Regions from separate parts of the Mesorhizobium sp. WSM3873 genome, predicted to be linked through region 1. Evidence: riboswitches for the same ligand, from Rfam matches in the RefSeq annotation. Region 1 holds a riboswitch; the other holds the start of a gene.
What was found. A riboswitch is a leader RNA that binds a small molecule or an ion and turns the genes downstream of it on or off. The one in region 1 is predicted to bind S-adenosylmethionine.
Positions count from the first base shown of each region.

Region 2: another riboswitch for S-adenosylmethionine. It lies ahead of A9K71_RS03400 (homoserine O-acetyltransferase); the one in region 1 lies ahead of A9K71_RS14860 (O-succinylhomoserine sulfhydrylase).

Region 1 covers NZ_LYTM01000019.1:34,098-39,229, reverse strand. The annotation lists gene araD1 (AraD1 family protein) at 1-761, shown strand, start outside; gene A9K71_RS14870 (ABC transporter substrate-binding protein) at 811-1,578, opposite strand; gene A9K71_RS14865 (2'-deoxycytidine 5'-triphosphate deaminase) at 1,666-2,760, opposite strand; SAM riboswitch at 2,896-2,973, shown strand; gene A9K71_RS14860 (O-succinylhomoserine sulfhydrylase) at 3,030-4,220, shown strand; gene A9K71_RS14855 (ceramide glucosyltransferase) at 4,262-5,132, opposite strand, start outside.
Region 2 covers NZ_LYTM01000003.1:155,442-160,573, reverse strand. The annotation lists gene A9K71_RS03415 (glycosyltransferase) at 1-501, opposite strand, end outside; gene A9K71_RS03410 (Stf0 family sulfotransferase) at 617-1,435, opposite strand; gene metW (methionine biosynthesis protein MetW) at 1,384-1,998, opposite strand; gene A9K71_RS03400 (homoserine O-acetyltransferase) at 2,087-3,256, opposite strand; SAM riboswitch at 3,347-3,424, opposite strand; gene hisC (histidinol-phosphate transaminase) at 3,560-4,663, shown strand; gene A9K71_RS03390 (prephenate/arogenate dehydrogenase family protein) at 4,670-5,132, shown strand, end outside.

The DNA of each region.
Region 1 (5,132 bases):
CCGACCCCGCGCATCTTCACCTTACCGGCACCGGGCTTACACATCTCGGCTCCGCCGCGACACGCGATTCCATGCACAAGAAGCTCAGCGACGGCGAGGAGCAACTCACCGATTCCATGAAGATGTTCCGCATGGGGCTGGAGGGCGGCAAGCCGGCAAAGGGCGAGATCGGCGTGCAGCCGGAATGGTTCTACAAGGGCAACGGCACGATGGCGGTGGCGCCCGGTGCCGCGCTGATGTCGCCGGCCTTCGCGCAAGACGCCGGCGAGGAGCCGGAGATCGCCGGCATCTATGTCATCGGCGACGACGGCGCGCCGTTCCGCGTCGGCTTCACGCTGTCCAACGAGTTTTCCGACCATGTGACCGAGCGCGTGAACTACCTGTTCCTCGCCCATTCCAAGCTGCGCAACGCCTCGTTCGGACCGGAAATCCTGATCGGCGAGCTGCCCGCCGACATCAGGGGCTCTTCACGAATCTGGCGCGACGGCAAAGTGCTTTGGGAAAAGCCGTTCCTGTCCGGCGAGGCGAACATGTCGCACACCATCGCCAATCTCGAGCATCACCACTTCAAATATTCGGCCTTCCGCCAGCCTGGCGACGTGCATGTGCACATGTTCGGCACCGCCACGCTCTCCTTCGCCGACGGCGTAAGGACCGAGGAAGGCGACACGTTCGAGATCGAGGCCAAGGATTTCGGCCTGCCGCTGCGCAACCCGCTCGAGATCGAGAAGCCGGTGAAGGTGGCGGTGAAGGCGCTGTGAGGTTAGAGCGTGATCTCCCCCACGAGGGGGGAGATTGGCAGCTTCAACCTCAATAAATATCGAAATCGAAATACTTCGACTGGATCTTCTCGTAGGTGCCGTCGGCAACGATGGCGTCGATTGCCGCGTTGAGGCGGTCGCGCAGAGCGGTGTCCTCCAGGCGCACGGCGATGCCGGCCTCGGTCTCGGTGCCCTTGACGTCGCCGACCAGCTTGCAGCAGCCGTCGCTCGCCTTCTTCATCCAGTCGACCAGCACGAACTTGTCCGAGATGACGGCGTCGAGACGGCCGTTGAGCAGATCGGTCACCGCCTCTTCCTGGGTCGGGTAGAGCTTCGCCTCGGCGCCGGCCTTGGCGTAGACGTCCTGGGCGTAGTTGGCCTGGGTGGTCGAGGCCTGGGCACCGACCGTCTTGCCGGCAAGCGAGGCCGGCTCGGTCGAGGCGATGTCGGCGTCCTTCAGGGCGACCAGCGCAAGCGGCGTCGTGTAGTATTTATGGGTGAAGGCGACCTGCTTCTTGCGTTCCTCGGTGATGCTCATCGAGGCGATGATGGCGTCGAATTTCTTGGCCTGCAGGGCCGGAATGATGCCATCCCAATCCTGGGTGACGATCTCGCATTCGACCTTCATCTGCGCGCAGAGCGCATTGGCGATGTCGATGTCGAAGCCTTCGACCTTGCCGTCCGGCGTGATGGTGTTGAAGGGCGGATAGGCGCCCTCGGTGCCGATCTTGATCTTTTCGGCCGCGTCTACCGAACCGACGCCGAGCGCCAGCATGGCGGCGGCCGCAGCCGACAGGATCCATCTGGATATCTGCATTTTCATCCCCTTGGCTTCAGTTGCTACATGGTCGGACGCAGCCAAGCACGGCGCGCCAGGCCGGGCAAGCACAGCCTGGTTGGGCGATCAGCGCGCGGCGCGGAAATGCTTGGAGAGCTTCAGCCCCTGCGCCTGATAGTTGGAGCCCAACTCGCTGCCATAAAGCGCCTGCGGCCGCTTCAGCATATGCTCGTAGACGAGGCGACCGACGATCTGGCCGTGGTCGAGGATGAACGGCACCTCGTGGCTGCGCACTTCAAGCACCGCGCGACTGCCGCTGCCGCCGGCGGCGGAATGGCCGAAGCCCGGGTCGAAAAAGCCGGCATAGTGGACACGGAACTCGCCGACCAGCGGATCGAAAGGCGTCATCTCGGCGGCATAGAGCGGCGGCACGTGCACGGCTTCGCGAGAGACCAGGATGTAGAACTCGTCCGGGTCGAGCACGAGCTCGCCGGCCCCGCTCTTGTAGAGCGGTTCCCAGAAGTCGACCACATCCTGAGCGGCGCGCTTGTCGACGTCGACGAGGCCGGTGTGGTGCTTGCCGCGATAGCCGACCAGGCCGTCCTTGTCGCCGTCGAGATCGATAGAGAGCGCAATGCCGCCGCCGGAGATGTTGGGCGGCTCGGTCGCAACCAGCATCTCGGCGTGATGGAGGTCACGCAACTCATTCTCCGACAGCACCGCGTTGCCGGTGCGGAAGCGGATCTGCGACAGGCGCGAGCCGGCGCGCACGACGATCGGGAAGGTGCGCGGGCTGACCTCAAGATAGAGCGGGCCATGATAGCCGGCGGCGATCTTATCGAACTCATGGCCGCGGTCGGTCATGACACGCGTGAAAATGTCGAGTCGTCCGGTCGAGCTCTTCGGGTTGGCCGAAGCCGAGACTTCCGCCGGCAGCGCCAGGCCTTCCTGCAGCGGCACGATGTAGACGCAGCCCGTCTCCAGCACCGCGCCCTCGGCGAGATTGATCTCATGCAGCTTCAGCCGGTCCAGCTTGTCGGCCACCAGATGATCGGGACCGGGCAGAAAGGAGGCGCGCACGCGAAAGGCCTTGTCGCCCAGTCTGAGATCGAGGCTGGCCGGCTGGATCTGGTTGGTGTCGAGCGCGCGCGGCGACTTCAGCGCGCCCGACTGGAAGAGCGCCGCGATGTCCTGATCGGGAAGAATGCCTGTCTGCCGCAATGTCTGGCTCCGGGCGAAGTCATTGTCGTCGCAGTTTCCTGTCGCAAAACCGCGGGACACTTTTGCGGAAGCTGCCTGGTACAAACCTCTTAATCAAGCCGGCAATTGACGCAAGCGCGGTGCGGGTCTAAAGGGTCGTTATCCCGTGGTGATTTGGCCGGTCGGCTTGCAGCCACGTTAAACAAGTCGCTAAAGGACCGTCGGGCCGCAAGGCCGTATGGACCGGTTGCGACGTCGCGGCCGGTTTTTTTGTGTTTGGAAGCAGGGCGATGACCAAGACGCGTAACTGGAAACCTCAGACGGCACTCGTGCATGGCGGGACGCTGCGTTCCGGCTTCGGCGAGACCGCCGAAGCGATGTATCTCACCCAGGGCTATGTCTACGAGACGGCCCAGGCAGCGGAAGCCCGCTTCAAGGGGGAGGAACCCGGCTTCATCTATTCGCGCTACGCCAACCCGACCGTCGATATGTTCGAGAAGCGCATGTGCGCGCTGGAAGGCGCCGAAGACGCACGCGCCACCGCTTCCGGCATGGCCGCCGTGTCCGCCGCTCTGCTCTGCAGCGTCAAGGCCGGCGATCACATCGTTGCGGCGCGAGCGCTGTTCGGCTCCTGCCGCTGGGTGGTCGAGACGCTGGCGCCGCGCTATGGCATCGAGGCGACGCTGATCGACGGCACCGACATTGCCAATTGGGAAAAAGCGGTCAGGCCGAATACCAAGCTGTTCTTCCTGGAAAGCCCGACCAACCCGACGCTGGAAGTGGTCGATATCGCCGCTGTCGCCGCTTTAGCCAATTCGATCGGCGCGCGCGTGATCGTCGACAACGTCTTTGCCACGCCGCTGCAGCAGAAGCCGCTGCAGCTCGGCGCCCATATCGTGGTCTACTCGGCGACCAAGCATATCGACGGCCAAGGCCGCTGCCTCGGCGGTGTCATCCTGTCGGACAAAAAGTGGATCGACGAGAACCTGCACGACTATTTCCGGCACACCGGCCCGAGCCTGTCGCCATTCAACGCATGGACGCTGCTGAAAGGCCTCGAAACGCTGCCGCTGCGCGTGCGCCAGCAGACCGAAAGCGCCGGCAAGATCGCGGACTTCCTGGCCGGCCGGCCGGAGATCGCCCGCGTCATCTATCCGGGCCGGGCCGACCATCCCCAGGCGGATATCGTCAGGAAGCAGATGTCGGGCGGCTCGACGCTGATCTGCCTTGACGTCAAGGGCGGCAAGCAGGCGGCCTTCGCCTTGCAGAACGCGCTCGACATCGTGCTGATCTCGAACAACCTCGGCGACGCAAAGAGCCTGATCACGCATCCGGCGACGACGACGCACAAAAACCTCAGCGACGGGGCGCGCGCCGAGCTCGGCATCGGACCAGGCACGCTCAGGCTCTCCGTCGGGCTGGAGGATACCGACGACCTGCTCGCCGACATCGAACAGGCGCTCAAGGCGGCGAAGGAATGAACCGCCACGGCGGCAAAGAGCGCGCTTGAGCCGCAGCCGGCTCAAGCAATCTCTTCGAGTTCAGTCATCCCGCTGTTGCGGATGGTCATTGCGTTGCCACGCCATTCGACGGCTCCGCCAAGCCAGCCGCGCGCCCAGATGGCGGGAAGCATCGCGTCGCGCACGATCATCGCGGTGACGCTGCGCGGCGACAGATACCAGTCCTTTGACCAGGCGAGCATGCATTCGGGCACATAGGCGATCGCCAGCACGCAGAGCGCGGTCGTGGGCAGGCTGACACCGGCGCTTGCCGCCGCAATCAGCGCCATAAGCAGCGGCGCCACCACACCGGTCAGGATTTCGGGCGCGAAGAACAATGGGAAGGTGACGCGGCGCAGCCGCGCCCAGCGCGCCTGGCGCGACCAGATTTCGGCGAGCGTGCGCTGGCCGAGCGGTTGCTCGAAGGGCGCGGCTACGAGATTGACCCGAAGGCCAAGGCTGTTGACCAGCTTGGTCGCCGCCGCGTCCTCGGCGATCTCGGCGGCCAAAGCCTGGATGCCGCCATTTGCATCCAGCATCGGCTTGTTCCACAGCATGCTCTTGCCCTGGGCGAAGCCAAGGCCGAGCGCTTCGCCGGCATATTGCCAGCGCGCCTGCAGCGTGTTGAGGAAGGCGCATTCGACCTCGGCCCAGAAACCGTCCGGCCGCGAGCCGATCGGCGTCGAGCAGACGAGGCCGGTGTCCGGCCGCCAGGCCGCCATCAGATGCTGGACATAGTCCTTGGGCATCAGGACGTTGGAGTCGGCCAGGATCACCCAGTCGTGCCGCGCCGCCCGCCAGCCCTTGATGCAGTTGTTTAGCTTGGGATTGGCGCTGATCCTGTCATCGCCGACGAGGAGCCGCGCCGGAACATTCGGAAATCTCGCGATGGCG
Region 2 (5,132 bases), on a different contig from region 1:
CGAGGCGAATCTTTCATCTCCGCGGGCCATCGGGAAGAACCAGATCAAGGCGAAGGTTCTCGAGAAGAAGTCGTCATAGGACAGATAGGTATGGCCGTTCACGCAGACGGTTTGCGGCTGTTGAAACGGCTGCAGCAGATTTGAAAGCCAACCTGGCTGAGGGACCGTGTCCGAATCCAGGAAAACGACGATGTCTCCTTCGGTCAAAAGCACGCCGTTGTTCTTGAGTTCGTAATACCGACCGTCGGGGCAAGCTGTGATTGTCAGGTCGGCAACCTGCATCAATTCAGGCGCTTCAGCTTCAATGCTCGCTTGCAGCAAGCTGCCGTCCGAATCGGGCCCGCCATGCGACACGACAACTTTTGGCCTTGCAAAACCCTTAGCGGAAACAGCCGCGATTTCGCGCGCCAGTGACTTCAGCCCCAGGCCGATCTCGTTCCAGTCGATGGATTTGGCGTTCTCCATCTCCATGACGATCGAATAGATCGGGTGTTCAGCCATAGATAATCACCACCAGTTTTGCCGGTACAGTCGCTATAGCCCTGCGGGGTATGCCGTCAAACGATTCTCGGTGCCATTCTATTTGCAAGTTTGCGCTTCAATCGCATGATTCTTTCTAGATCTTCAGGAACCCGCGCTTTTTTCTGTGCGGGAAGCTCGACGGGTCGGCATATTCAGACAGGAAACGTTTTCTCCATTCGTCATTGGTCGCGTCGCGCTGGATTTCGAGACCTGACCCGACATTCATTCTCCAGACAGGCTCGACCCCGGCCAACTGGGCAATTTTCTCGAGGCTTCCTCTCGGGTCTTGCTGGACCTGCTCGTAAGTTAGCGCAAGGAAGGACAGCCCGTTTTTCGCGAACCACCCATCCCAGGCCAGATTTTCCATCAGAATCTTTTCAAGCGATTCGGCGATAGCCTCGCCGTCATAGCGTGGGGCTGCGCGACTGACCTCGGTAGAGCGGAATCTGCGGGTTTGGCGCGCACGCGCCCATGAGATCGCCTGACCCAGCAGATCGCTGCGCGTCAGGCGCACATAGTGAAGGTTGGGAAGACTGGCGGGGAGGTTCACCTTCTTGGCAACTTGAGCGAATTGACTCGCAAAAAGCTTGATCGCGTAGATTCCGCAAGAGGACCGTCCTTCCGTCAGCGCCCTCAGAAGCTGCCCTCTGGCATCGCGCGGATAGCCTGGCTGTTCGAGCAGCCGGCGCCCGCCAAACCACTCCAGTGGATTGCCCAGCCCGGCGGAAGCCATCAGTCCTGCAAGATGATTGCTGCCGGTACGCGGCGAAGTGCACACAAGAATCCCAGTGCTTATCTCCGACAGAATTTCCGACGGGATTTGAACCACGGCCGGCCGGCGTCGAAAGAGATCGAGCGAGATCATCGTTTCAGCAAGAACACTGCCTGCTGGCCGAAGAAGTTCCAGAACCACCAGGGCATCGACAGGCCGATCTTCTGGCCGTTGGCGTCGAGCGCGGTCGCCTTCTCGACCGTCGCGCCGAGCTCTTCGCACAGGTTGACGAAGTCGCGAATGGTGCAGAAGTGGATGTTCGGCGTGTCGTACCAGGAATAGGGCAGGTCCTTGGTGACCGGCATCCTGCCCTTGATCAGCAGCGAGAAGCGCACGCGCCAATGGCCGAAATTGGGGAAGGAGACGATCGCGCGGTTGCCGATCCGAAGCAGCTCGTCGAGCACAAGTTTCGGGTTGCGGGTCGCCTGCAGCGTTTGCGACAGGACGACGAAATCAAAACCTTTGTCGGGGTAGAATTCGAGGTCCTTGTCGGCATCGCCCTGGACGACGGAAAGGCCGCGCGCCACGCATTCGTTGACGCCGCGCTGTGACAGCTCCAGGCCGCGGCCATCAACCTGCTTGGTCGCCTGCAGAACCTCCAGAAGCACGCCATCGCCGGAGCCGACATCGAGCACGCGCGAATGCGGCGGGATGAGATCGGTGACGACTTCGAGGTCGACGCGCTGGGCGCGATTGACGCTCATGGGCACACCTCCGGCCTTTGAGCATTTGCGGCCAATGGGAATCTCGGCGCCTCAGAAGTGCGGCCAAGACACAGAGATCGCGCGCCGCTCATAGGCTGAGCCCCCTTGCGCGCGCCGCCGAGGCTATGAAGCCGTTGATGGCCGCGAACAATTCCGGTTCGTCGAGCAGGAAAGCGTCGTGGCCGCGGTCGGTCTCGATCTCGACGAAGGAGACGGACGCGCCGGCGGCGTTCAACGCATGCACGATCGAGCGGCTTTCCTCGGTCGGAAACAGCCAGTCGCTTGTGAACGATACCAGGCAGAAGCGTGTCTTGGTGCCGGCGAAGGCATCGGCCAGCCGTCCGCCGTGGTCGGCGGCGAGGTCGAAATAGTCCATAGCGCGGGTCAGATAGAGATAGGAGTTGGCATCGAAGCGGTCGACGAAGGTCATGCCCTGATGGCGCAGATAGCTTTCGATCTGGAAATCGGCGTCGAAGCCGAAGGTCAGCGCCTCGCGATCCTGCAGGTTGCGGCCGAACTTGCGGTGCAGCGCTGCTTCCGAGAGGTAAGTGATGTGCGCGGCCATGCGCGCCACGGCGAGCCCCTTTTCCGGCCGCCTGCCGAAATCGAGATATTTGCCGCCGTGCCAGTCCGGATCGGCCATGACGGCCTGCCGCCCGACTTCGTGGAAGGCGATGTTCTGCGACGAATGGCGGGCGCCGGTGGCGATCGGCAACGCGGAGAAGACGCGTCCCGGGTAGCTTGCGGCCCATTGCAGCACCTGCATGCCGCCCATCGAGCCGCCGAGCACGCAGAACAGCTTCTCGATGCCGAAATGATCGACCAGCATCAGCTGCGCCCGCACCATGTCGCGGATGGTGATGATCGGCAGGTCGAGCCCATAGGGCCTGCCTGTCGCCGGATCGGTCGAGGCCGGGCCGGTGGAGCCGAGGCAGCCGCCGATGACGTTGGCGCAAATGACAAAAAAGCGGCTGGTGTCGATGATCCTGCCGGGGCCGATCAGCACCTCCCACCAGCCCGGCTTGCCGGTCACGGGATTGGTGCTGGCGACATGCTGGTCGCCGGTCAGCGCGTGGCAGACGAGGATGGCGTTGGAGCGGGCGTCGTTGAGGGCGCCGTAGGTCTGGTAAGCGACCTGGAACGGCGACAGCACGGTGCCCGCATCGAGTTTTAACGGCTTGTCGGGACCGAACTGCAACACCGGGCTCGACGGTTGGTCGGCCTCGTGGTTGGTCCTTGGAGCGCGCTGAGCGGCCATTGCATTCCCCATCCAGTCGCATCGATCTCGCGATACGGCGTCCGGCCGGCAACGGACAACAAAAAACCGGCCTGCCTTCGCAAAGCCGGTTACAGGTTGCAAACGGCCCTTTAGCGAATTGTTTAACGTGGCTGCAAGCCGACCGGCCAAATCACCACGGGAGATCCGGCTGTTCTTCTAGGGCCAGCGCGGCGCTTCGTCAACGGTCTGCCTACGCGCGAGCGCGCCGGCCCTCGACATTCGGGGCCACGGCCTGTATTTCCGCTGCGGCCTCGAACCAGGGCCTCTCGACGGATTTGTGACATGAAGCAGGATCAGCCACGTCCGACGCCCCGCGCGGGCATCATGGACATCGAGGCCTATGTGCCGGGAAAAAGTACCGCGCCGGCCGGCGTGACGAAGGTCTACAAGCTGTCGTCCAATGAGAATCCGCTCGGGCCCTCGCCGAAGGCGATCGAGGCCGCCCGGGAGGTGGCTGCCAAATTGGACGTTTATCCCGACGGCTCCGCCCGCCGGCTGCGCGAGGCGATCGCCGATGTGCACGGCCTCAATCCGGCAAACATCGTCTGCTCCAATGGCTCCGACGAGATCCTGGGGCTGCTGGCGCAGACCTATCTCGCGCCGGGAGACGAGGCCGTGTTCACCGAACACGCCTTCATGGTTTACAAGATCTATATCCAAGCCGCCGGCGCCAAGCCGGTGGCGGTCAAGGAGACGGACGAGCGCGCCGACATCGACGCAATCCTCGCCGCGGTGACGCCGGCGACGCGGATCGTGTTCCTCGCCAACCCCAACAATCCGACCGGCACTTATGTGCCGTTCCAGGAGGTGCGCCGGCTGCATGCCGGACTGCCCAAGAGCGTGCTCCTGGTGCTCGACGCGGCCTATGCCGAATATGTGCGGCGCAACGACTATGAAGCCGGCATCGAGCTGGCCGGGAGCTCGGAGAACGTGGTCATGACCCGCACCTTCTCCAAGCTCGGCCTCGGCGGCGCACGCATCGGCTGGATGTACGGACCGGCGCATATCGTCGATGCCATCAACCGGGTGCGCGGGCCCTTCAACGTCAATGCGACCGCGATCGAGGCCGGTATCGCGGCCATCCGCGACCGCGCCCATATTGAACGCAGCGTGGCGCATAACGAGAAGTGGCTTGCCTGGGTCAGCGAGGAACTGACCGGGCTCGGGCTGCGCGTGACGCCCAGCGTCGGCAATTTCGTGCTGATCCACTTCCCCGACAACAAAAAGCATTCGGCAGCGGCCGCGGACGACTATCTCAGCGCGCGTGGCTACATCCTGCGGCGCGTCACCGGCTACGGCTTTCCCAACGCGCTGCGCATGAGCATCGGCATCGAGGAGGCCAATCGCGGCGTCGTCGAGGCGCTCAAGACATTTCTGAAAAGCTGAAGCACCATGACAGCACCGATGTTCGGAAGAATAGCGCTGGTCGGCATCGGCCTGATCGGTTCGTCGCTCGCCCGCGTCATCCGCCGCGAAGGCCTGGCGCGCCACATCGCTATCGCGACGCGCAGCCAATCGACGCTCAAGCGCGCCGAGGAACTGGGTCTCGGCGATTCCTACACGACCGAGGCCGAAGACGCAGTGCGCGACGCGGATCTCGTCATCGTCTCGGTTCCGGTCGGCTCGTCCGGCGAGGTCGCGGCCGAAATCGCGCCGGCGCTGAAGAAAGGCGCGATCCTTACCGATGTCGGCTCAACCAAAGCTTCGGTGATCGCGCAAATGCAGCCGCATGTGCCCGTCGGTGTGCATTTCATCCCCGGGCACCCGCTGGCGGGCACGGAAAAGTCCGGGCCGGATGCCGGGTTCGCCGACCTCTTCGACAACCGCTGGTGCATCTTCACGCCGCTGCCGGGCA